DNA from 3 places in the Dyella sp. GSA-30 genome. Region 2 is predicted to be linked to each of the others. Evidence: riboswitches for the same ligand, from Rfam matches in the RefSeq annotation. Region 2 holds a riboswitch; each other region holds the start of a gene.
What was found. Region 2 has a riboswitch for cobalamin ahead of metE (5-methyltetrahydropteroyltriglutamate--homocysteine S-methyltransferase). Riboswitches for the same ligand answer to the same signal wherever they lie in the genome.

Region 1: it holds a riboswitch for cobalamin, as region 2 does, so the genes downstream of both, QMG46_RS05550 (ribonucleoside-diphosphate reductase subunit alpha) here and metE (5-methyltetrahydropteroyltriglutamate--homocysteine S-methyltransferase) in region 2, are expected to answer to the same signal.
Region 3: it holds a riboswitch for cobalamin, as region 2 does, so the genes downstream of both, btuB (TonB-dependent vitamin B12 receptor) here and metE (5-methyltetrahydropteroyltriglutamate--homocysteine S-methyltransferase) in region 2, are expected to answer to the same signal.

Annotation. Positions count from the first base shown of each region.
Region 1 covers NZ_AP027042.1:1,252,444-1,260,329, reverse strand. The annotation lists gene QMG46_RS05580 (acyl carrier protein phosphodiesterase) at 1-217, opposite strand, end outside; gene QMG46_RS05575 (alpha/beta hydrolase) at 266-952, shown strand; gene QMG46_RS05570 (lysozyme inhibitor LprI family protein) at 955-1,959, shown strand; gene zapE (cell division protein ZapE) at 2,125-3,240, shown strand; gene QMG46_RS05560 (peptidase C13) at 3,544-3,936, shown strand; gene QMG46_RS05555 (MFS transporter) at 3,946-5,235, shown strand; cobalamin riboswitch at 5,369-5,587, shown strand; gene QMG46_RS05550 (ribonucleoside-diphosphate reductase subunit alpha) at 5,745-7,886, shown strand, end outside.
Region 2 covers NZ_AP027042.1:4,921,439-4,929,324, reverse strand. The annotation lists gene QMG46_RS21200 (hypothetical protein) at 1,242-1,763, shown strand; gene QMG46_RS21195 (acetyltransferase) at 1,818-2,264, shown strand; gene QMG46_RS21190 (GNAT family N-acetyltransferase) at 2,261-2,920, opposite strand; gene QMG46_RS21185 (MocR-like pyridoxine biosynthesis transcription factor PdxR) at 3,020-4,474, shown strand; cobalamin riboswitch at 4,472-4,721, shown strand; gene metE (5-methyltetrahydropteroyltriglutamate--homocysteine S-methyltransferase) at 4,925-7,210, shown strand; gene QMG46_RS21175 (acyl-CoA thioesterase) at 7,351-7,839, shown strand.
Region 3 covers NZ_AP027042.1:5,318,691-5,326,576, forward strand. The annotation lists gene QMG46_RS22945 (hypothetical protein) at 1-157, opposite strand, end outside; gene btuB (TonB-dependent vitamin B12 receptor) at 195-2,036, opposite strand; cobalamin riboswitch at 2,147-2,368, opposite strand; gene QMG46_RS22955 (phosphocholine-specific phospholipase C) at 2,541-4,568, shown strand; gene clpB (ATP-dependent chaperone ClpB) at 4,758-7,340, opposite strand; gene otsB (trehalose-phosphatase) at 7,526-7,886, shown strand, end outside.

The DNA of each region.
Region 1 (7,886 bases), 1.8 Mb from region 2:
AGCGGCGATAGGGGGCCTCGAACAGGGCGCGCGCCGCGATCACTTCGGGATGACTGTCGGTATAGACGTCGATGGCGCGATGCAGGCGGACACCGTCGATAGCCCCTTCGGGCAGGCGCAGCGCCTCGGGCGGTCCGTGCACGAAATCGCCAAGCATGCCGCCCAGTTGCATCAGCTCGTCGTCGCCCGCGAGCAAGGCATGCGCAAGATGGTTCATCGTCGCGGCACGGCTCGTCCGGTCGCCTGGGCGGTTATCATTCCGGTCATGAACATCCTGGCGCTTCCCGCAGACCCCGACAGTTTTCCCGATCAGGCCGCCAGCTTCGCGCTCAACGGCCCGGCCGGCAAGCTCGAAGTCATCAGCGACGTGGCCGAGCGTCCTGGCGCGCGCCGCGGTACGGCGATCGTCTGCCATCCGCATCCGCTGCAAGGCGGCACCATGCATAACAAAGTGGTCACAATGGTCGAGCGCAGCCTGCGCGAATCGGGCCTGGATACGCTGCGCTTCAATTTTCGCGGCACTGGCGAGTCCGAAGGCAGCTACGACGACGGCAACGGCGAGGGCGACGACCTGGCCGCGGTCGCTCAATGGGTACGCAGGCTACGCCCGGACGACGCATTGTGGCTGGCCGGTTTCTCGTTCGGCAGCTATGTGTCGATCCGCAACGCGGTGCGCTTGCACGCCGACGCGCTGATCAGCATCGCACCGCCTGCCGGGCGCTGGCCATTCGACACGGTCGAGTTGCCCACATGTCCCTGGCTGGTCGTGCAGGGCGAAGACGACGAAATCGTCGATCCGCAGGCCGTATTCGACTGGATCGACGCCATGGAGCATCCGCCGGAACTGGTGCGCATGCCCGAAACCAGCCACTTCTTTCATCGCCGCCTGATGGATCTGCGCGGCGCGATCAAGCACTCGATACGCGATTGGCTACCACCTCAAAGGAGTTAAGGATGCGCCTTTTTCTGATTGCCGCAGCGCTGCTGGCGCTACCGCTGGCCGCAAACGCAGCGAGCTTCGACTGCAGCAAGGCCGCCACGCCCGCGGAAAAAGCCATTTGCGGCGATGCCGATTTGTCCAAACTGGACAGCGATCTCAATAGCGCCTTCATCAGCGCCATGTCGGCCGCTGCCAACCCCGACAGCCTGCGCAGCTCACAGCGCGACTGGCTCAAGCGTCGCAACGCCTGCGGCGGCGACACCGCGTGCCTTCAACGTGTTTACCAGGAACGCCTGGATCGTCTGCAGAACACCGCCAGCACGGCGCGTACCGGCGATGCGCGCTGGGTGCAGGTATGGCAGCTCGACAACGACAACCCGTCGGCCAGCAGCCAGATCAGCATCACCGGCAAACCGCCGGCGCTGAAATTCAGCATCGAGGCGAACAACGGCGGCAACAGCGGTGCACTGGAAGGCAAGATCGTGCTGAAGAACGACCGTGCCACCTATCGCGACAAGGACGATTGCCAGCTCGATTTCGTGCGGGTCGGGCAACGACTGACCGTGCGCCAGAACCAGAACGATTGCGGTGCGGGCAACGGTGTTTATTACGGCGGCAACTACCTGCCGGCGAGCGCGATTGCGGCCAAGCCGAAAGCATCGCTGGTCAGCCTGAAGGTGCTCGATGCGAACCAGGACGCCGTCGCGCGCACCTTGCTGGGCGAGGATTATCAGAACCTCCTCGACACCATCAACATGCAGGGCGAGATCGACGACAAGGACGGTCTGGGCGCGAAGGTCGGCGATTATTTCGTGCGCGGCCTGGCCAATACCAATGCCGCGGTAGTCATGCGCAAGGGCGATCAGCTCTGGATTGGCCTGCTGGTGTTCGACAAGCAGAACAACTCGCGCATGCGCTACTACACCAATGTACCGGCCTGGAAAAAGCGTCTGCCGAAGACGATCCAGGCGTGGCATGACGAGCGTGATTCAAAATTGCCGGTCGATTACATGCCTTGAATTAAACATCCTCTCCTACGTCGTCATCCCGGCGAAGGCCGGGATCCATTCCTCAGTCCTCGCCTGTCAGACGACCTTTGGCAAGCGGCCACTTAGAGGAGTAGATCCCGGCCTTCGCCGGGATGACGGTGGTTTCTTTCAGCCATACGAATTATCCGGTAGACCATGAGCGACATCCCCCTCTCCCCCAGCGCGCGTTACCAGGAAGGTATCGCGGCACATCGCTGGGAAGCCGATCCCGCGCAGCAGGCGCTGCTGCCCGAGTTCGATCGCATGTATGCATCGCTCTGCGAAACCAGGCAGGACAACAGCGGCTTCTTCGGAAAGTTGAAATCGCTGCTCGGCAACGAATCATCGGAGCCCGTACCCGGCTTGTACCTCTGGGGCAGCGTCGGTCGCGGCAAGACGTTTCTGATGGACCTGTTCGTGTCGAGCCTGCCGCCTGGCGTGGCATTACGTCGCCACTATCACCGCTTCATGGGCGAGGTGCATGAGCGCCTGCGTGAGCTGGGTGAACGACAGGACCCGCTGATCGAAGTGGCCGCCGGTATCGCGCAGCGGTGTCGCGTCCTGTGCCTGGACGAGTTTCTGGTCAACGACATCGGCGATGCGATGATTCTGGCCACCCTGCTCGACGCCTTGTTCGCCCGTGGCGTCACCCTGGTGACGACGTCGAACACTGCGCCAAAGAATCTTTACAAGGACGGCCTGCAACGCGCCCGCTTCCTGCCGGCGATCGCCTTGCTCGAGCGGCGCTGCCACGTGGTGGAAATGATCTCCAGCCGCGACTGGCGCCTGCGTGCGCTATCGCAGGCACCGGTGTATCACACGCCGCCGAGTGCGGAAGCCGAGCGCGCGCTGTCGAAGATCTTCACCACGCAAGCGGTCGGCGATGTTGTCGAGGGTGGCGATATCGTCATCAACGATCGGCCGATTCCCTTGCGCAAGCGTGCCGACAATATCCTCTGGTTCGAATTCGATGCACTCTGCGAAGGGCCGCGCGCCGTATCCGATTACATCGAACTGGCCAAGGCCGGGCCCGCGATCATCGTCTCCAACGTGCCGCAGTTCACCGTCTACAGCGAGGATGCGGCCAAGCGCTTCGTGCTGCTGGTGGACGAGTTCTACGACCGTCACGTCAAGCTGATTCTTTCCGCTGCCGCAGCGATCACCGAGCTGTACGATGGCGAACGCTTGCGCGCGGAGTTCGGTCGTACCGAATCGCGCCTGATCGAAATGCAGAGCGAGGCGTACCTGGCGCTCGATCACCGTGCGGATTGATTTTATGTGGGAGCGGCATTAGGAAGTCTCGAATAGCCCTTCCTACTCGTCATTCCGGCGCAGGCCGGAACCCAGTGGCATCGGTTTTCAGTTTTCGCGATAGGGCCGACTTTTGCAGGCTCTCGCGACAACCGATCGCAAACCCACTGGGTTCCGGCCTGCGCCGGAATGACGATAGGGAAAACCGAGGTTATTTGAGGTTCCTTTCAGTCGCGACCCAGGGTGACGTCACCCTGGGTCGCGACTGAAGTCGCTCCTACAAAAACTAGCTAGTTTTCAGAGACCCTTCGCGGAGGCAACACCATGTTCAGCCTGATCACCCTCGCCCTGCTGATGGGCGCGCCGCAAACGCCGGCCGTCGACGACTTCTCCACGCGCGTCACCCGCGCGAAACTGGCCGAAGGTGCCGCCACCGGTCCCGCCTACCAGAAACTGTTCTGGGACAAGACCGGCAATCCGATGACCGACACGCTCAAGGGTTGCATCAAGAGCAACGCGCCGGCGGACAAGTCGCCTTTCACGCTGGTGGCCGACATCTCGCCGGATGGCCACCCGCTACGGGTGGACGTGCGCGTGCCCACACCCGTGGCCAAATGCGTCGCCGGGCAGTTCTCGGCCTGGACATTCCCCAAGCCGCCGGTGCAAACCGGTCAGACGGATTACCCGATCGAGATCGACGTCAGCGTCGTGCCCTGAGCCCGGCCCATGACGTCTGCCGGTACGCCGCGCTCGCGCAAGGAAAGCTTCAAGGCCATCGTGCGGGTGGTCAGCGGCAATTTTCTCGAGATGTACGACTTCATGGTCTACGGCTATTACGCCCCGGCCATTGCACGTGCGTACTTTCCGAGCCATAGCGCGTATGCCTCGCTGCTTTTGACCCTGCTCGCCTTTGCCGCCGGTTTTGTGATGCGACCGGTGGGCGCGATCGTGCTGGGCGCTTATATCGACCATCACGGCCGCCGCAAGGGTTTGATCCTTACCCTGTTGTTGATGGCTGTCGGCACACTGCTGGTCGCCGCCGTGCCCGATTACGCGACGATCGGCGTGCTGGCGCCGCTGCTGGTGCTGGCTGGTCGTCTGCTGCAGGGGTTTTCCGCCGGCGTGGAGCTGGGCGGCGTCTCGGTTTACCTCAGCGAAATCGCGCGGCCCGGCCAGCGCGGCTTCTACTGTTCGTGGCAATCGGCCAGCCAGCAGGTCGCGGTGGTGTTTGCCGCGTCGATCGGCCTGCTGCTGCAGTACTGGATGCCTCCGGCGACCATCGACCGCTGGGGCTGGCGCATTCCCTTCCTGGTCGGTTGCCTGATCGTGCCGTTCCTGTTCGTCATCCGCCGCTCGCTGGAAGAGACCGAGGAGTTTCTTTCGCGTCGGCGGCCGAGCTTCGGCGAGATCTACCGCTCGATGCTCGCGCATGGGCGCATCGTGCTGATCGGCGTCGCCCTGGTCATGATGACGACGGTGTCCTTTTATCTGATCACTGCGTATACGCCGACCTTCGGCAGCGAAGTGTTGAAGCTGTCCACCTTCGACGTGTTCCTGGTGACGCTGTGCGTGGGCGTCTCCAATTTCATCTGGCTGCCGATCATGGGCGCGCTCTCCGACCGCATCGGTCGCCGCCCGCTGCTGCTGGCCTGCACCGTGCTAGCGCTGCTGACCGCCTACCCGGTACTGAGCTGGCTGGTCGCGGAGCCCGGCTTCGGCCGGTTGCTCGCGGTCGAGCTGTGGCTGTCCTTTATCTATGCCAGCTACAACGGCGCCCTGGTGGTGACCCTGACCGAGATCATGCCCGCCCAGGTCCGCACCACCGGCTTTTCGCTGGCCTATAGCCTGGCCACCACCCTGGGCGGCTCCAGCCTGGCCATATCGCAATGGCTGATCCATACCACCGGCGACAAGGCGGCGCCCGGCCTGTGGCTGTCCTTCGCCGCGCTATGCGGTCTGCTGGCGACCTGGCTGGTATTCCGGGACCCGCGTAGCCGGGGCATGCATCGGGGCTAGGCCCGGACCGGGCCACTGACAGGCGATTCGTACAAAGCTGCAAATTCCTGCAAGCGCCTGAACAGGCTGCTTCGTTTGTATTTATCCACCGGCTTATCCACAAATTATTGGGTTGACCAGACCCCTGGACCCCGATATGTTGTGCCTCGTCGGTGCCTTTCTCAGACCCACGGTCGGATCGGCTTAATAGGGAATCCCGGTGAGAATCCGGAACTGCCCCGCAGCGGTAAGTGGAAACGAACACCCCCATCGCACTGGCCGGTAAGGCTGGGAAGCGGGGGCAAGTAGGTGGATCGCCCGGAATGATCCTCGTCCACGAGTCCGAAGACCTGCCGACACATCGCGGCCTGCCGCCGCGATGAGTGATGGCGGCTTCCGCGGGGAAGCGCGTCGTGGACGCGGGGCACCTAGCCTCGCCATACGACCGTTCGCGGAACCCTTACATCACACCTTTCAGCCCTGCGCGCGGGAGCAGGCGAAACGAACTTTTTTGCTGGAGCGCTGCCGCCATGCAACCTCTCGATACTTCCACGCGCGAACGCCTCGTCGGTCGCGTGGACGCTTCTCCTTTCTCCGCCGATGCTGCCAGCACCGGCTCGACCTCCCCTGCCGCAACGGAAACTCCGTTTGCGCTGACGCCACCGCACAACCCGGGCCAGATGCGCGTGACCAAGCGCAACGGTGGCCAGGAGATCGTCGACGTCAACAAGATCGTGCGCGCGGTCACCCGCAGCGGCGAGGGCCTGCACGGGGTCGACCCGCTGCGCGTCGCCCTGAAGACCATCGGCGGCCTTTACGATGGCGCTACCACCCAGGAGCTGGACGAACTGTCCATCCGTACGGCCGCGGCGCTTACCGCCGAAGAGCCGGAATATGGCCAGCTCGCCGCGCGCCTGCTCGGCGCCTTTATCGAAAAGGAAGTCAGCGGCCAGGAAATCCAGAGCTTCTCGCAGTCGATCGCGCGCGGTGCCGAGCTGGGCATCCTCAATGCGCGCCTGCGTGACTTTGTCGTCGCCAATGCGCGCAAGCTCAACGATGCGATCGATCCGCTGGCCACGCGCCGCTTCGAATACTTCGGCCTGCGCACCGTGTACGACCGCTACCTGCTGCGTCATCCGCAACAGCGCAAGGTGATCGAGACGCCGCAGCACTTCTTCATGCGTATCGCCTGCGCACTGGGCGGCAACGACATGGGCGAGACGCTGGAGCTGTATCGCCTGCTCTCGTCGCTCGAATACATTGCAAGCTCGCCGACGCTGTTCAATGCCGGCACCTCGCACGAGCAGTTGTCTTCGTGCTTCCTGCTCGATTCGCCGACCGATTCGCTCGAATCGATCTACGAGAAGTACGGCGACGTCGCCAAGCTGTCCAAGTTTGCCGGTGGCATTGGCCTGGCCTACTCGCGCGTGCGTTCGCGCGGTTCGCTGATCAAGGGCACCAACGGTCATTCCAACGGCCTGGTGCCGTGGCTGAAGACGCTGGACGCCTCGGTCGCCGCAGTGAACCAGGGCGGCAAGCGCAAGGGCGCGGCCTGCGTGTACCTGGAGCCGTGGCATGCGGACATCGAGGAGTTCCTCGAACTGCGCGATAACACCGGCGACGATGCGCGCCGGACGCACAACCTCAATCTGGCCAACTGGATTCCCGACGAATTCATGCGCCGCGTAGAGACCGACAGCGACTGGTCGCTGTTCGATCCGAAAGTGGTGCCGCATTTCGTCGATAGCTGGGGCGAAACCTTCGAGCAGGCCTATCGCGACGCTGAAGCGGCCGGGCTGGCCGTCAAGAAGGTCAAGGCGCGCGAGCTGTACGCCCGCATGCTGCGCACGCTCGCGCAGACCGGCAACGGCTGGATGACCTTCAAGGACCGTTCGAACGCCACCAGCAATCAGACGGCCAAACCCGAGAACGTCATCCATCTGTCCAACCTGTGCACCGAGATCCTGGAAGTGACCTCGGCCGGCGAAACGGCGGTGTGCAATCTCGGCTCGGTCAATCTCGCCCGTCATGTGGTCGACGGCGCGGTCGATTTTGCCAAGCTTGCCGCTACCGTGCGCACCGCCGTGCGTCAGCTCGATCGTGTGATCGATCTCAACTTCTATCCGATCGATACCGCCGCCACCGCCAACCGCAAATGGCGTCCGGTCGGCCTGGGCGTGATGGGCCTGCAGGACGTGTTCTTCAAACTGCGTCTGCCGTTCGATTCGAGCGAAGCGCTGGCCTTGTCCACGCGCATCGCCGAAGAGATCTACTTCAATGCGCTCGACGCGTCGAACGAGATCGCGCAAAAGCAGGGCGCACACCCGGGCTTCGATGAAAGCCGCGCCGCCAACGGCGAACTGCAGTTCGACTACTGGCCGCAGGCCAAGCCGAACGACGTAGCACGCTGGGATGCCTTGCGCGAGCGCATCAAGACCCACGGCCTGCGCAACTCGCTGCTGATCGCGATCGCACCGACCGCGACCATCGCCTCGATCGCCGGTTGCTACGAGTGCATCGAGCCGCAGGTGAGCAACCTGTTCAAGCGCGAGACGCTGTCGGGCGACTTCCTGGTGGTCAACCGCTACCTTGCCGATGAGCTCAAGACGCTGGGCCTGTGGACGAGCGAAGTGCGCGACGCGATCAAGCTGGCCGATGGCTCGATCCAGGGC
Region 2 (7,886 bases):
GACGGGTATTACACCATCGGTGGGGGCTCACCAGGCGCGCCCGTGGGCTGCGCACCCATACCGGGCTATGACCAAGGGCAGCAGGGGCAGCAACAGCCGGCTCCGCCGCAATGGGCCTCGAAGTTTGGAGCGATTGCGAGCTACATCCCTAAAGGTATATTGGGCTACTCCACCAATATGGCTAGTCGAAGCCAGGCCGAGCAAGCCGCAATCGCCGACTGCAAAGCTCAGGGCGGTACGGAATGCCAGATCGAGACTTGGTATAGCAATGGGTGTGCGGCCTTGATAGTTGGTCATCCTGGCTATGTCGTAAATACAGCTCCGACAACGGAGCAGGCGGTGAGCGTCGCTATGACTGCCTGTACCAATGCTGGAAATACCAACTGCCGCGTCCACTACTCAGCTTGTAGCCTTCCACAGCGGATTTGATGCTGCCGCTTCGTCAGCGTACAAGCTCGGGGCGCCCTATTGAATTGCCGGTAGCGTGACTAACGGCTTCAGTGCTGCTTCTTCAGACGAAGTTGAGGCGAAGGCCCCGTCCGCTTTGCTGCCCGGTGCTCTTGGTTGCGCTACTGCACACGCAGAAGGTGACTGCCCTCAAGGGTATATCCCATTGGCGAAGGATCGCCGGGCGAGCCCATGGGTTGCGCGCCCATACCGGGCTATAGTCAAGGGCAGCCGCCGTCCACGCCACAACCTCATTGAGCGTCCATGTTTGGAGCGATCGCTACTTACTCCGATAAGAGTAAGGGAGTCTTGGATATAGCAACCAACATGGTCAGTCGAAGCCAGGCAGAGCAAGCGGCATTGGCAGACTGTAAGACCAAGAGCGGCGAGCAGTGCGAGGTTGAAGCACGGTATAGCAATGGATGTGCCGCAATGGTTGTTGGTCACCCGGGATATACGGTGAAAACTGCTTCAACTGAGAGTGGTGCTATCCAGTCGGGAATGAGTTCATACACAGGTGCTGGGTGTAGCAACTGTCATCTCTACTGTTCCGGTTGTGGTTTTCCACGCCAAATCCCTTAGCGGAAGGTCATGGGCAGCAGATTCCTGGCGGGAGGCATGTCCAACTGCCGCGTTATTTACGCGGATGCAATCGGCGTTTGTGACTATGGAGCCATCACACCGATTGGTGCATGGGTATAGTTACCCGGATTGCGAAGCGACCGGTTCGCTGTTGCGATGGCTTGATGCATGAATTCGTTCGGTGGAATAGGCGATATCTCGGAGAGATCGCGATGAATTGGATTGTTCACGAAACCAACTGGCTGAGGCTGTCGCAGCTCATAAAAAACCAGTCGACGTATGCCTTGCTTGTGCTGCTGCTGGCGGCGCTGGTGACATTCATCGGTTCCAAGCTCGATAGTGGTGTATTACTCACGTTGTCCAGATGGATGACAGTGATCGTGGCGTTGCTCGAAGTGGCTGTTGCGGTGATCGCGACTTCATTGACGCGTAGAGTCAAGCTCTACTGGGCCACGCATCGTGATGGCATGTCTGACGCCGACCTGCTGCAGTTGCGCATGTCGTTGCGCAAAGCGACTTCGCTGGCACTATTGAGCTGGCTGATCGTCATCGCGACGACATGTCTGCCGTTCGCGATGGGTATGGTGGCTCGGCTGCCCGAGATCGGTTTGGTGTTTGTGCCGTTTGCCCTGTTGCTGGGCATGCAATGGTTCAATATCCGCACCTATGGCGAACTGGCGATGACGGTCGCCAGAAATGCCTACGTGCCGCCGGCATCGGCCGATGGTATATAACCGGCCGACGCGGCTCACTCGTCACGGTCGCGCGATAAGAGGTCAGATCAAGCTATGAACCGTATCCGCCCGGCGACATCGACGGATTTCCCAACGCTGGTGGCGATCTGGGAAAGTTCGGTGCGCGCGACGCACGATTTTCTCACCGAGGCGGACATCGAGTTCTATCGGCCGCTTGTACTTACCTATTTGCCAACCTTGTCTGTGCATTGTCTGATTACCCAGCCGAGCAAGATCGCTGGCTTCGTCGCGGTGGGTGATGATCAGGTCGAGATGCTCTTTGTCTGCCCGCAGGTGCGCGGGCAGGGTGTGGGCAAGACCTTGCTGGCTTATGCGGTCGCCACGCTTGGTGCGGTCCGCGTAGACGTCAATGAACAGAACGACCAGGCGGTAGGGTTCTATCGTCATGCCGGTTTCGAGGTCGTCTCACGCTCGGCATTGGATGGCACCGGTAAGGCGTTTCCATTGCTGCATATGGCGATCGCCGCCAAGAGTTCCTAGAAGCGTAGCCTGCGCTGCTGCAGCCCCTGATCATCGAAATTGTCCGGGCTGAGCCAGGCTTCGTAAACGGCCTTCAGTCGCGGCCAGTCGCGGTCGAGCATGGAAAACCACGCGGTATCGCGGTTGCGTCCCTTGACCACGACGTGCTGACGGAAGATACCTTCGAATTCGAAGCCGAACCGTTGCGCGGCTCGGCGCGAAGGTTCGTTGGCGTTATCGCATTTCCATTCGAAGCGGCGATAGCCGAGCATTTCGAAGACGTAGCGAGCGTGCAGGTAAACCGCCTCGGTGGTGATGCGGCTGCGTGCAATGGCTGGGCCCCATAGCACGTGACCGACTTCGATCACCCCGTGCGTCGGGTCGATGCGCATCAGTGCCTGGCGACCTTCCGCTTTGCCCGTCTGCTGGTCGATCACAGCAAAAAATAGCGGGTCCACCGATGCGCTGCTCTTTTCCAGCCATGGCATGAACGTCGTCATGTCGGCGGGCGGGGTGTCGAAAAGATAATGGAAGCGCTGGTCCGCGCCCGGTGCCTGTGCCGACGTCAGCAGGTCCTGTCCATGTCGGGTTATGTCCAGCGGTTCGAGGCGCGCGTAACGGCCTTCCAGCGCGATGCGTTCCGGGCGTGGCACGCCCTTCCAAGCGGAGAGGTTCATGGCGCTCCTGGCGGGCAGTGATGAACTTTGCACGCCAGCATCTTCTTGGCTCAAGAGGACTGCCGTAAACTACCACTTTGCTATTTTTGGCCAGTCCAGTTGATCGATATCACGACGCCATCGGCCGCCTGGCCGCCGCTGAACAAAGCTTCGGGTGATCTCGAAGGCCAGATCTATCGGTTGGTTCGCGAGCGGGTCTTGCAGGGCCAGTTGTCGCCGGGTCAGCGGCTGCCATCGACGCGCAGCCTGGCTGGAGCGCTCAGCGTTGCCCGTTCCACGGTGGTCAACGCGTACGAGCGGCTGAAGAATGAGGGCTACCTGCGAGCCTCGGCGGGATCGGCCTGTCGCGTCTCCGCGATGGCCCAGGCGCCTTTTCAAGAGCGAGGCCAGAAGCGTGTCGTGGAATTGCCGCTGGCGGCGGAGCCGGCGGTCGCAGGCAAATGGTTTGCACCGGCCATTCCCGATCTCTCTCGTTTTCCGCATGCCGCCTGGGCTCGCTGCCTTGGCGCAAGAGCGCGGTCGCTGCGCATTCACGACCTCGGCTACGGTGAAGCCTCCGGTCTGGGTGCGTTGCGTACCTCGATTCTCGATCACATCGGCGCGACACGTGGCGTCGTGGCCCGGCCGGAACAGTTGCTGATCGTGCCGTCGACACGCGCGGCGATTGATCTATTGAGCTCGCTCGTGTTGCGCAAGGGCGACGCAGCCAGCAAGGTTGCCTGGGTGGAAGACCCTGGTTACCCCACCGCCAAAGCGTTGTTGAGTGCGGCTGGCGCAACGTTGGTGCCTGCACCGTGCGATAGCGAAGGCATCGATCTGGATGGGATCGAAGGGCCGCCGCCGCGCCTCATCTATGTCACGCCATCGCACCAATACCCCACGGGCGTGACCATGAGCCTTTCACGGCGCATGGCGCTTCTGGCAACGGCGAAAACGCATGGCGCGGTGGTGGTAGAGGACGACTACGACAGCGAATTTCAGTACCGTTCGCGCCCCATCGCCTCGCTGCAGGGCATCGATCGCCATGGGGTTGTCGCCTATCTGGGCACGTTCTCCAAGACACTCGCGCCGGGTTTGCGTGTGGCGTATGCCGTCGTGCCGCCATCGTTGCTGTCGGCGGCCGCGGAGCTTCAGCTTCTGCGCAGCGCGGTCGTTCCCATCCATGTGCAGGCGGCGTTGGCGGACTTCATCGGCGAAGGGCGTTTCCGTGCGCACCTGCGGCAGATGAATGCCCTTTACGCGTCGCGCATGGCGGCGACGGTGGACGCGTTGCAGCGTCATCTGGGGGAAGCATTGCGGATCGGTGTCGGTGCCGGCGGCTTGCAACTGGCGACCTGGTTTCGCGATGAGCGCGTCGATGATCGTGCCATCGCACTAGCGCTCAACGCGCAAGGCTTCGCGATGCGGCCGATGTCGTCGTTTTATCTCGGGCGAGCCAAGCCCGGCTTGTTGTTCGGGATTGCCCAGGTGGTGACCGAGGACGTCGAGCGCCTGGCCGGCCGTATCAGGAACATCGTCGTGCCCTTGCTTGACGGCGCATCGCCGCAGGCGTAATTTCCACTCGCCGACGGTATTCATCTCTCTATTAAGATAAAGAGATGGATTTAAAAGGGAAGCCGGTACGGCCTTGGAAGGTTTTCTTCCCAGGCCAATTCCGGCGCTGCCCCGCAGCGGTGTGTGGAAACGACCTTCGTCATGAGCACTGGCCCTTCGGGGGCCGGGAAGCGGCGAACACTAGGCGAGGCATCCCCGTGCCTCATGTCCACGAGCCCGAAGACCTGCCTCGGCCAGGGAATCCATCCCCTGCCTGACCTGGAACCTCCGCGGGGAGGTTGGCCGGAGCCTGGTCGTCGCGACGCTCGGCTCCCGTACGTCCTCGCGTGGGTTTCGGTTCGCCCGAGGGGGCGAAGGTCGCTCGTGTGCCTGCATCGTGGCCTCAAGGCTGCGGTGTCGTTGCGCGATTCCTTCGTTCCTCATTCATCACGAATCGAGGACACATCGCTTATGGCTACTCTTTCCAACCTGGGTTTTCCCCGCATCGGCGCAAAGCGCGAGCTCAAGCACGCGCTGGAAGCATTCTGGCGGGGCGACTCGACATCACGGCAACTGCTGGATTCGTCGGCCCAACTCCGTCGCAGGCATTGGCAACTGCAGCGTGACGCTGGTGCCGACGTCGTGCCGTGCAATGATTTTTCGCTGTACGACCAGGTGCTCGATACCGCGTTTTTGTTCGATGCCATTCCCGAGCGCTATCGCGCGCTGGCCGATACCGATCCGCTGGCCGGTTACTTCGCTCTCGCGCGCGGTACCCAAGGCGGCGGCCACGATCTGCATGCGCTGGAAATGACCAAGTGGTTCGATACCAACTACCACTACCTGGTGCCCGAACTGAAAAAGGGCCAGACCTTTCGCTTGCGCGGCGACAAGCCCGTCGCCGAATTCCTCGAAGCCAAGGCATTGGGTTTCAATGCGCGGCCGGTGCTGTTGGGGCCGGTCAGTTTTCTATTGCTGTCGAAAACGGTCGACAGTAGCGATCGTCTCGCCTTGCTCGGGCAGTTGTTGCCGGCCTACATCCGCCTGTTACGACAACTGGACGCCGCGGGTGCCGAATGGGTGCAGATCGACGAGCCTTGCCTGGTGCTCGATCAGGGTGCGGACGACCATGCGGCCTATTTGAAGGCCTATACGGCCTTGGCTGACGTCGATGGTCCCAAGCTGATGTTGACCACGTATTTCGGCGAGCTGGGCGCCAATCTTGCTCTGGTGAACAAACTGCCGGTCGCCGGTGTGCATGTCGATCTGGTGCGCGCACCGGGGCAGCTCGATGCGGTGCTCGATTCGCTGCCTGTTTCGCGTGTGCTTTCGCTCGGCCTGGTGGATGGACGCAATGTGTGGCGCGCGGATCTCGATCACGCGCTGGCATTGGCGCGCCGTGCGAAAGAGCGTACTGGCGATGCGCGTCTGCATATCGCGCCGTCTTGTTCGCTGCTGCATGTGCCGCTCGATGCGTCGGTGGAGACGGCGTTGCCCGGCGATCTGCACGGATGGTTGGCATTTGCCCGGGAAAAGATCGGCGAATTGCGGACCTTGGCTGATGCTCTTGCCGATCAGCCATCCGCGCACACCGCGCTAAAACAGGCGCGCGAAAGCCTTGCCAACCGCCGTCGATCGGACAAGGTGCATCGGCCTGAGGTGGCGGCACGTATCGCGTCACTCGATGCTGGCGCCTCCCGCCGCTCGTCTTCCCATGACGAGCGACGCCGGCTGCAGCAAGCGAAGCTGGGATTGCCGCTGTATCCCACGACCACCATCGGTTCGTTCCCACAAACCCATGAGGTGCGCGACGCGCGTGCTCGAAACAGGTCGGGCAAGTTTTCGGATGCCGACTACGATGCGTTCATTGCCGCTGAAACCGAAAAATGCGTGCGTTTCCAGGAAGAGATCGGCATCGACGTACTCGTGCATGGCGAGTTCGAACGCAACGACATGGTGGAGTACTTTGGCGAGCAACTGGATGGCTTCGCCTTCACCAAGTTGGGCTGGGTGCAGAGCTACGGCTCACGTTGCGTCAAGCCGCCGATTATTTTCGGCGACGTGCATCGCCCGCGCGCGATGACGGTGAAGTGGTCCAGTTATGCGCAATCGCTGACGTCCAGGCCGATGAAGGGCATGTTGACCGGTCCGGTGACCGTGCTGCAGTGGTCGTTCGTGCGTGACGATCAGCCGCGCGCAGCGACGTGTCGCCAGATCGCACTGGCCTTGCGCGACGAGGTGCTCGATCTGGAAAGCGCGGGAATCGGCGTGATCCAGATTGATGAGCCCGCTTTGCGCGAGGGGTTGCCGTTGCGTCGGGCCGACTGGCAGGGTTATCTGGACTGGGCGGTCGAATGCTTTCGCATCACGGCCTCGAGCGTGGCCGACCGGACACAGATTCACACGCATATGTGTTACTCGGAATTCAACGACATCATCGATGCGGTGGCCGCCATGGACGCCGATGTGATCTCGATCGAAACCTCGCGTTCGCGAATGGAATTGCTCGATGCGTTCGTCAAATTCCGCTATCCGAACGAGATTGGCCCGGGCGTCTACGATATCCACTCGCCGCGCATACCCGATACGGAGGAAATGATCTCGCTGCTGGAAAAGGCGGGCGCGGTGCTGAAGTCGGAACAGCTCTGGGTCAATCCCGACTGCGGCCTGAAGACGCGCGGGTGGCCGGAGACTCGCTCGGCCCTGATGGCGATGGTGAAAGCGGCACGTGCGATGCGTCAGGCGATTGCCGCCTAAGCCGGTAATGCCATGCGCGCCCGTCCAGGCGGGCGCGCATGCTTGCCGCCACGGTCGGTAACCACCGAGAAATAACTTGCGGCAGGCGAGGGCGGGGCGGATCATGCGCCGCGTTCGATTCAAGCCCAGCCGGAGCCCTCATGCCAGGTCAGCAACACGAAGTGAATTTCCGCTTTTTAGCCCAGCCCACCGACGTCAATTTCGGCGGCAAGGTGCACGGCGGCATGGTGATGAAGTGGATCGATCAGGCCGGCTATGCCTGCGCGGTTGCCTGGAGCGGGGCTTATTGCGTCACCGCGTCCATCAGCGGCATCCAGTTCGTGGCGCCGATCCTGATCGGCGATCTGGTGACCGTGAAGGCGCGCCTGATCTATACCGGCCGCTCCAGCATGCACATGGCGGTCGATGTGCTGGCGCAGGACTTGCGCAAGGGCGAGCAGCGCCTGGCGACCAGCTGCGTCATGGTGTTCGTGGCGCTGGACAGCCCGGACGGCAAGCCCACTCCGGTACCTGCCTGGGAACCGCACAATGACGCGGAATTAAGGCTGCAGGAGCAGGCGCGGCGCCTGCTGGAGCTGTCCAAGGAGATGGAGCAATTGGTTGACGCGCGGGCCGATACGCTGACCTGATGTCAACCACGGTACACTGCAAGAAATTCGCCAGAAGTCGCGTTTTT
Region 3 (7,886 bases), 400 kb from region 2:
GGTGTCGGCGCAGGTAGATGCCGCCGATAAACAACACAGCCATCGAGGCATCGGGCAGATGCATGGCATCTCCAAAATGCTTGAAGCGCGTGGCGATCATGCAGGCGACCAGCAGGATCAGGATCATCGCGTTATGCGTTCGGGAGAGTGCTTTCATACCGTCTGTTACCTCTTGGCCGTGTTACTTGCGACGCTTACTGGGCCGGTTGCCAGCGCACGGTAAACATGTAGTTGCGACGCGGCTGATTGAAGAAAGCCGCCGTTTCGTAACGCTTGTCGAAAATATTGTTGGCGCTGAACTGCAGACGCCAGTCGCGATCCAGCGCATAGGCCACGCGCAGGTCGGTCAGCGAATAGCCGCCCAGTCGAGTTTCGTTCTCGGTGTCGTCGAAGCGCTTGCCCGAGACGAAATAACTACCGCCGAAGCTGAACGCGCCGACCTTCTTGTCCAGATCGAAACGTGCGGTCTGCTTGGCGCGGCGTGGCAGCAGGTTGCCGTGATCGAAATCGTTGCTCTCATCGCGCGGATCGAGCCAGTTCAACGTGCCCTGCACGGTCCAGCCGACCAGTTCGGTATGAGCCGTAGCTTCGACGCCGCGGATGCGTGCGCGGTCCACGTTGATCGGCAGGAAATTGGGGCCGGTGAACGCGATAAGGTCGCTGATCTTGGTCTCGTAGGCATTCAGCGACCAACCGCCCCAGCCATGCGTGCCGCGCAGGCCCAGCTCACCGCTGCGCGAGCGCTCCGGCTTCAGGTCCGCATTGCCGAAGTCGGGGTAGTACAACTCGTTGAAGGTCGGCGCATGGAACGCCGTGCCGTAGCTTGCCGTCAGGCGCAGCGACTGGGTGAAGTCCCAGCCCCACAGCAGCGAGCCGGTATTGCGGCCGCCGAACTGCGTGTCATCGTCGCGCCGCACGCTGGCCTGCAACTGCTGGCTGCCGAAAGTCTGCTGCCACTGGCCGAAGACGCCGCGATCGGTGCGCCGGTCGACGACATACTCGGTGCTGCCCTGGATGTTGTCGTGCTGCACGTCGAAGCCGACGCTGTAGAGACCGCCGCCAGCACTGATATCTGCCTGCAGCGAGCCGACCTTACGACGCGTATTGAACGTGTCGACATAAGCGTTATCCAGGTAATCGCTGCTGAAATCCTTGCTCTGTCCCAGGGCCAGGGTCAGCGTCAGCCGGTCGAACGGTTTGTAGTGCACCCGACCGCCCGCCACTTGCGACTCGGTCTTGGCGCTGTTGCTGAAGGTGCCGTCGTATTCGTTGCGACCGCGGGCGTCGAAGAAGCGCGCGTCGGCATCCCATTGCTCGTTGAACTTGTAGCCACCCTGCAAGGTGAGTGCGTCGTTCTTGTAGCCGTCGTTATCCGGCTCGATCGTGAAGCAGCCGCCGGGACCGCGACAGGCGTTGAAGCCATGCGTCTGGTCGTGCGAAACCTCCATCGAGTACCAGCCGGCGCCCTGCTTGCCGGCCGCACCCAGCGAGCCCTTCAGCGTGTCATAGGTACCAACGCCGAAGCTGGCATGCGGCACAAACGCGCCATCGGGGCGGCGCGTGAAAATCTGGATGACGCCACCGACCGCCTCGGAGCCGTACAGGCTGGAAAACGGGCCACGCACGATTTCAATGCGCTCGATCTGCTCCAGCGGAATATCCTGCAGCGCTGCCACGCCGGCCGAGGCCGAACCGATCTTCACGCCGTCGACCAGCACCAGCACTTGATCGGCATTGGTGCCGCGCATATACACCGAGGTCTGCTTGCCCTGGCCACCGGTGTTCGATAGCTGGATACCTGGCGCGCCCTGCAGCAAGGCAACGATCGACACCGGCTGCAGGCGCTCGATATCGGCGCGATCGATCACCGTGACCGGCGCCAGGGTCTGGTCCTGCGTCTGCGCGGTGCGCGACGCGGTGACCACGACCTGGTTGAGATCGGTGGTGCCGGCGTCGTCCGCGAAGGCTGGAGAAAACACGGAAAGCAAGGCAACCGCCAGCACGGAGCGGCGGAAAGTCGAAGAACGGATTGGCACAGCGTTAGCTCCCTGGACCGCGCCTACCCGCGCGGCGTCAATGGCATGGGGACAGGAGCGTGAGAGCAGGTACCGGCAAGTCGCAGCGGCCCCGACTAGGCCCGCCGCCTGTCCGGTGATACCTCCAAGGCCGGTCTCCGGGCTTGCGAGCGAGGGCATCTACCCTCCCGAATCGCGCCTTCCCATGCTATCGAGCACAGTGGCTGTTTGCGGTTCGTTTGCTCGCCTACCGTTGCGGGGGCAGCTTCGGCTTGACCCATCGAGGGCGTACCGAATTCCCGTTTCAACCGCCGGCTCCATTGCCGACAGTCACCTTGAGGCGCGGCGATCTTAGCAGCAGCGCGATGGGTCCGTGAGTGCAATGTGTAACGGCAGGGGACTGGACAACTCGGGTCACATGGCCGGCGACTATCTAAAAACTGACCCGGGAGTGGCATCGGGCTGCAACGTCCGTGAGTTGTCCTAGCGACAACGACACAGCCGACGCCACTCACGGAGCCCCCCATGAGCCAGATCGACGATATCAAGCCCGACAACACCGGGCGACGCCGCTTCCTGAAGATGACCGCGGCCTCGGCCGGTGGCTTGGCCGCCATGTCCGCCCTGCCCCCGGTCATCCGCCAGGCCCTGGCCACCCCTGCCGCCACGGTCAATGGCGATATCACCGACGTGCAGCACGTGGTGATCTTCATGCAGGAGAACCGTGCGTTCGACCATTACTTCGGCAGCCTGGCTGGAGTCCGTGGCTTTGCCGACCGCGTGCCGGCGCCGTTGCCGGGTGGCCAGCAGAATGTCTGGCATCAGCCCGACAGTAGCAGCACCGGCTACATGCTGCCCTTCCACATGGACACCAGCACCACCAGCGGTATCTGCATCAGCGCCCCGGCAATGAGCTATCCGGTCGACACCGCGATCTGGAACAGCGGCAAGTTCGATGCCTGGAATACCGCACGCGCTGCCGGTCTGGGCATGGGTTACTTCCAGCGCGCCGACTTGCCGTTCTACTACGCACTGGCCGACAGTTTCACCATCTGCGACCAGTATTTCTGCTCGACGCTCACCCAGACCAATCCGAACCGGCTGCATTTCTTTACCGGCAGCAACGGACTGTCAGTCGGCCAGGCAGCCACGCTGGACAACACCGAGCCAAGCGCCGGGTTCAGCTGGACCACGTACGCCGAGCGCCTGCAGAACGCCGGCATTAGCTGGAAGGTCTATCAGCAAAGCAACAATTTCGACGACAACGCCTTGGCCTGGTTTGCGCCCTTCAAAAAAGCCAAAGCCGGCCAACCGCTGTACGACCGCGGCATGGCGACAGTGCCGGACCTGGTGACTGCATTCGCCAACGACGTCGCCAACAACACCCTGCCGCAGGTGTCGTGGATCGTGGCGCCGGACTATCTTTCCGAGCACGCCAACTACAAACCGGCCTATGGCGAGAACCTCTCGGCGCAGTTGCTGGCCGCGCTGGTCGCCAACCCGGCGGTGTATGCCAAGACCGTATTCATCCTCAACTACGACGAGAACGGCGGCTTCTTCGATCACGTACCGCCGCCTACGCCACCAGCCTCGTCGGCAAATGGGCTATCCACCGTCAGTACCACCGGAGAAATCACGGCCGGCAAGCCGATCGGCCTGGGGTTTCGCGTGCCGATGATGGCGATCTCGCCGTGGTCGCGTGGCGGCTGGGTGTGCTCGGAAGTGTTCGATCACACATCGGTCCTGCGTTTTCTCGAAACCCGTTTCGGGGTCGCCGAGCCGAACATCAGTGCATGGCGTCGCGCGGTCTGCGGCGACCTGACTTCGGCGTTCGATTTCACTTCCGGCAACACGTCCTGGCCCAGCCTGCCGGTCACCAGCGGCTATCCGGGGCAAGCCGATAGCGAGTGCTCGACGTTACCGTCACCCAGCGTTCCTTCCACGCCGTCGATGCCCACAGCCGAATCGACGGTAACACGACCGGCACGCGCGTTGCCGTATGAAATGGATATCCAGGGCAGCGTCAGCACATCGAATGGACGCTATGTACTCGCGTTCAACAACACCGGCGCGGCGGGTGCGGTGTTTCAGGTGTACGCCTCCAATCGGAACGACGGTCCGTGGCGTTACACGGTGGAGGCAGGCAAATCGCTCTCCGACTATTGGAGCGCAAAGACGTATACCAACAGCATCTATCAGCTTGAAGCGCATGGGCCGAACGGCTTTCTGCGCGTATGGCAAGGAAGCGTCGCCAGTGCGACCGTCATGCCGGAGATCACGTTGGCCTACGACCCGGACAACAACCGCGTGCAACTGACACTCACCAATGCGGGCAGCAGCGCATGCACGTTCACCGTGCGCAACGGCTATGTGTCACAAGACGTGCGGATCTATTCGGTTGGCGCGCATGGCAGTCATGTGGACAGCTGGGACCTGAGTGACTTTACCAACTGGTATGACTTGAGCGTGTCGGTGGCCGAAGCCAGTGGATGGGCGCGGCGGGTGGCGGGGCATATGGAGAATGGGGCGGATAGTTTTAGCGAGCCGCGATAACGCGCGCATCGACTGTTCCGCACCAAGAGCCCCCTCACCCCAGCCCTCTCCCCCGGCAAAGCCAGGGGAGAGGGAGCCGACTGAGGAAGTCCTCGGTGTTTTGCGTTTCCGTAACCTGCTCCCTCTCCCCTGGCTTTGCCGGGGGAGAGGGTTGGGGTGAGGAGGGCCGGGTGTTCGCGTCGGCCTTTCCTACTCTTTGTGAAACACCAGATGCCCACCCTCGGCATCCACCACGACCGTATTGCCCGCATCGAAGCGCCCTTCAAGAATCTGCTTCGCCAGCGGGTTCTCCAGTTGCTGCTGAATCGCCCGCTTCAACGGCCGCGCGCCATACACCGGATCGAAGCCCACATTGCCCAGCAGTTCCAGCGCCCTGTCGTATATCTCCAGTTTCAACTGACGCTCCGCCAGGCGCTTTTCCAGATAGATCAGCTGGATCTTCGCAATGGACTTGATCTGCTTCTTGTCCAGCGGACGGAACACCACCAGCTCGTCCAGGCGATTGATGAACTCGGGACGGAAGTGCGCCTGCACCACCGCCAGTACCGACGCCTTCATCTGCATGTAGTCGGCTTCGCTATCGCCGGCCTGCTCCTGGATCATCTGCGAGCCCAGGTTGGAGGTCATCACGATAACGGTGTTGCGGAAGTCGACAGTACGGCCCTGCCCATCGGTCAAACGACCATCGTCGAGCACCTGCAACAGGATATTGAACACGTCCGGATGCGCCTTCTCCACTTCGTCCAGCAGAATCACGCTGTAGGGACGACGGCGCACGGCTTCGGTCAGATACCCACCCTCTTCGTAACCGACATAACCCGGAGGGGCACCGATCAGGCGACTCACGGAATGCTTTTCCATGAACTCGCTCATGTCGATGCGCACCATCGCATCCTGCGTATCGAACAGGAACTCCGCCAGCGCCTTGCATAGTTCGGTCTTGCCCACGCCCGTAGGACCAAGAAACAGGAACGATCCGTAAGGGCGATTGGGATCGGACAGGCCTGCACGCGCACGGCGAATTGCGTCGGACACCGCACGCACCGCTTCATCCTGGCCGACCACGCGCTGATGCAACGCCGACTCCATCTGCAACAGCTTGTCGCGCTCGCCTTCGAGCATCTTGCTCACCGGAATACCGGTCCAGCGCGATACGACCTCGGCGATCTCCTCTTCGGTAACGCGATCCTGTACCAGCTTGAAGTCCTGCTTTTCCGCGGCCTGCGCGGCGGTAAGCTGCTTCTCCAGTTCCGGCAACCGGCCGTACTGGATCTCGCTCATCTTTGCGTAATCCTGGTGACGCTGCGCGGCTTCAAGTTCCACACGCGCTTTCTCGATCTGCTCCTTGACCTTGGTCGCTCCCTGCAGCGCGGCCTTTTCGGACTTCCAGATCTCGTTGAGATCGGAAAACTCGCGCTCGAGCTTTTCGATATCGCTTTCCAGATCGGCGAGACGCTTTTTCGACGCCTCGTCGCTTTCCTTCTTCAGCATTTCGCGCTGGATCTTCAACTGGATCAGACGACGCTCGAGCCGATCGAGCTCTTCCGGCTTGGAGTCGATCTCCATGCGAATGCGCGATGCCGCCTCGTCCATCAGATCGATCGCCTTGTCGGGCAACTGACGGTCGGTGATATAGCGGTTGGAAAGCGTGGCCGCCGCGACGATCGCCGGATCGGTAATTTCCACGCCGTGGTGCACGGCATAGCGCTCCTTCAGGCCGCGCAGGATGGCGATAGTGTCTTCCACGCTCGGCTCACCGACGTAGACCTTCTGGAAACGACGTTCCAGGGCGGCGTCTTTCTCGATGTACTTGCGATATTCGTCCAGCGTGGTGGCGCCGATGCAATGCAACTCGCCACGCGCCAGCGCGGGCTTGAGCATATTGCCTGCATCCATCGCACCGTCGGCCTTGCCCGCACCGACCATGGTGTGCAGCTCGTCGATAAACAGGATGACGCGACCTTCCTGTTTGGCCAGGTCGTTCAGCACGGCCTTCAGACGCTCTTCGAACTCACCGCGAAATTTCGCGCCCGCGATCAATGCGCCCATATCCAACGCGAGCACACGGCGATCGCGCAGGCCCTCGGGCACCTCGCCCTTGATGATGCGTTGCGCCAGCCCTTCGACGATGGCGGTCTTGCCGACGCCCGGCTCGCCGATCAGGACGGGATTGTTCTTGGTACGGCGCTGCAGGACCTGGATCGTGCGGCGAATTTCCTCGTCGCGACCGATCACCGGATCGAGCTTGCCGCTCTCGGCTCGCGCGGTGAGGTCGACGCAATATTTTTCCAGTGCCTGGCGTTGCTCTTCGGCATTCTCGCTTTGCACTTTTTCGCCGCCACGAAGCTTGTCGATGGCCACTTCGAGGTTCGCCTTGGTGGCGCCAGCGGCTTTCAACGCAGCGCCCAGCTCACCCTTGTCTTCGAGCGCTGCGAGCACGAACAACTCGCTCGCGATGAATTGATCGCCACGCTGCTGCGCCAGTTTGTCGGTCAGGTTGAGCAGGCGCGTCAGTTCGTTGCCCACATGAATATTGCCTTCCTGCCCGCTGACCTTGGGCAGCCGCTCGAGCTGCTCGGCGACGCGTTGGCGCAGCGCCGGCACATTCACCTGAGCCTGCGTCAGCAAAGGCGCCGTCGATCCGCCCTGCTGGTCCAGCAGCGCCGCCATGACGTGCGTCGGCTCGAGCATATTGTTGTCACGACCGACCGCCAGTGATTGCGCGTCGGCCAGCGCTTGCTGAAAGCGCGAAGTAAGTTTGTCCATCCGCATGGAGTGGTCCCCGCTGAAATGAATAGGTTTTGGCGGCAAGCCGCCACTGTGGACGGATGTATGGACAAAAGCTTAACGGTTCAAGCGTAATCGACACGATTCGGCAAGCTTTCGTTTAAGTGAAAGATCGCCTTCACATCGGCTTTGTTACGCTCGATGAGGTGATAGTGCAAGCGAATCCCCTCATGCCCGCATCCACGCCGTTACCGGCGCCGCCCCTGCCGGTAGCCCACGAAGCCTGGGCGCTGTTTCTCGATGTCGACGGCAGCCTTATCGACTTTGCCGATCGGCCCGAACGGGTCCATGTCAGCAAGACGCTGACGGCGCTGTTGTCGCAGTTGCATACCGCGTTGGGCGGTGCGCTCGCCCTGGTCAGCGGCCGGCGGATCGAAGATCTCCAACGCCTGTTCGGCGCGCCGCCCTGGGCCATGGCCGGTGTACATGGCCTGCAGCTACGCCATGCCGATGGGGCCCAGCGCGAGATAGAACTCGATCATGCCGAACAGCAACGCCTTCGCCACGCAGTCCATGGCATGGCTTCGCGGT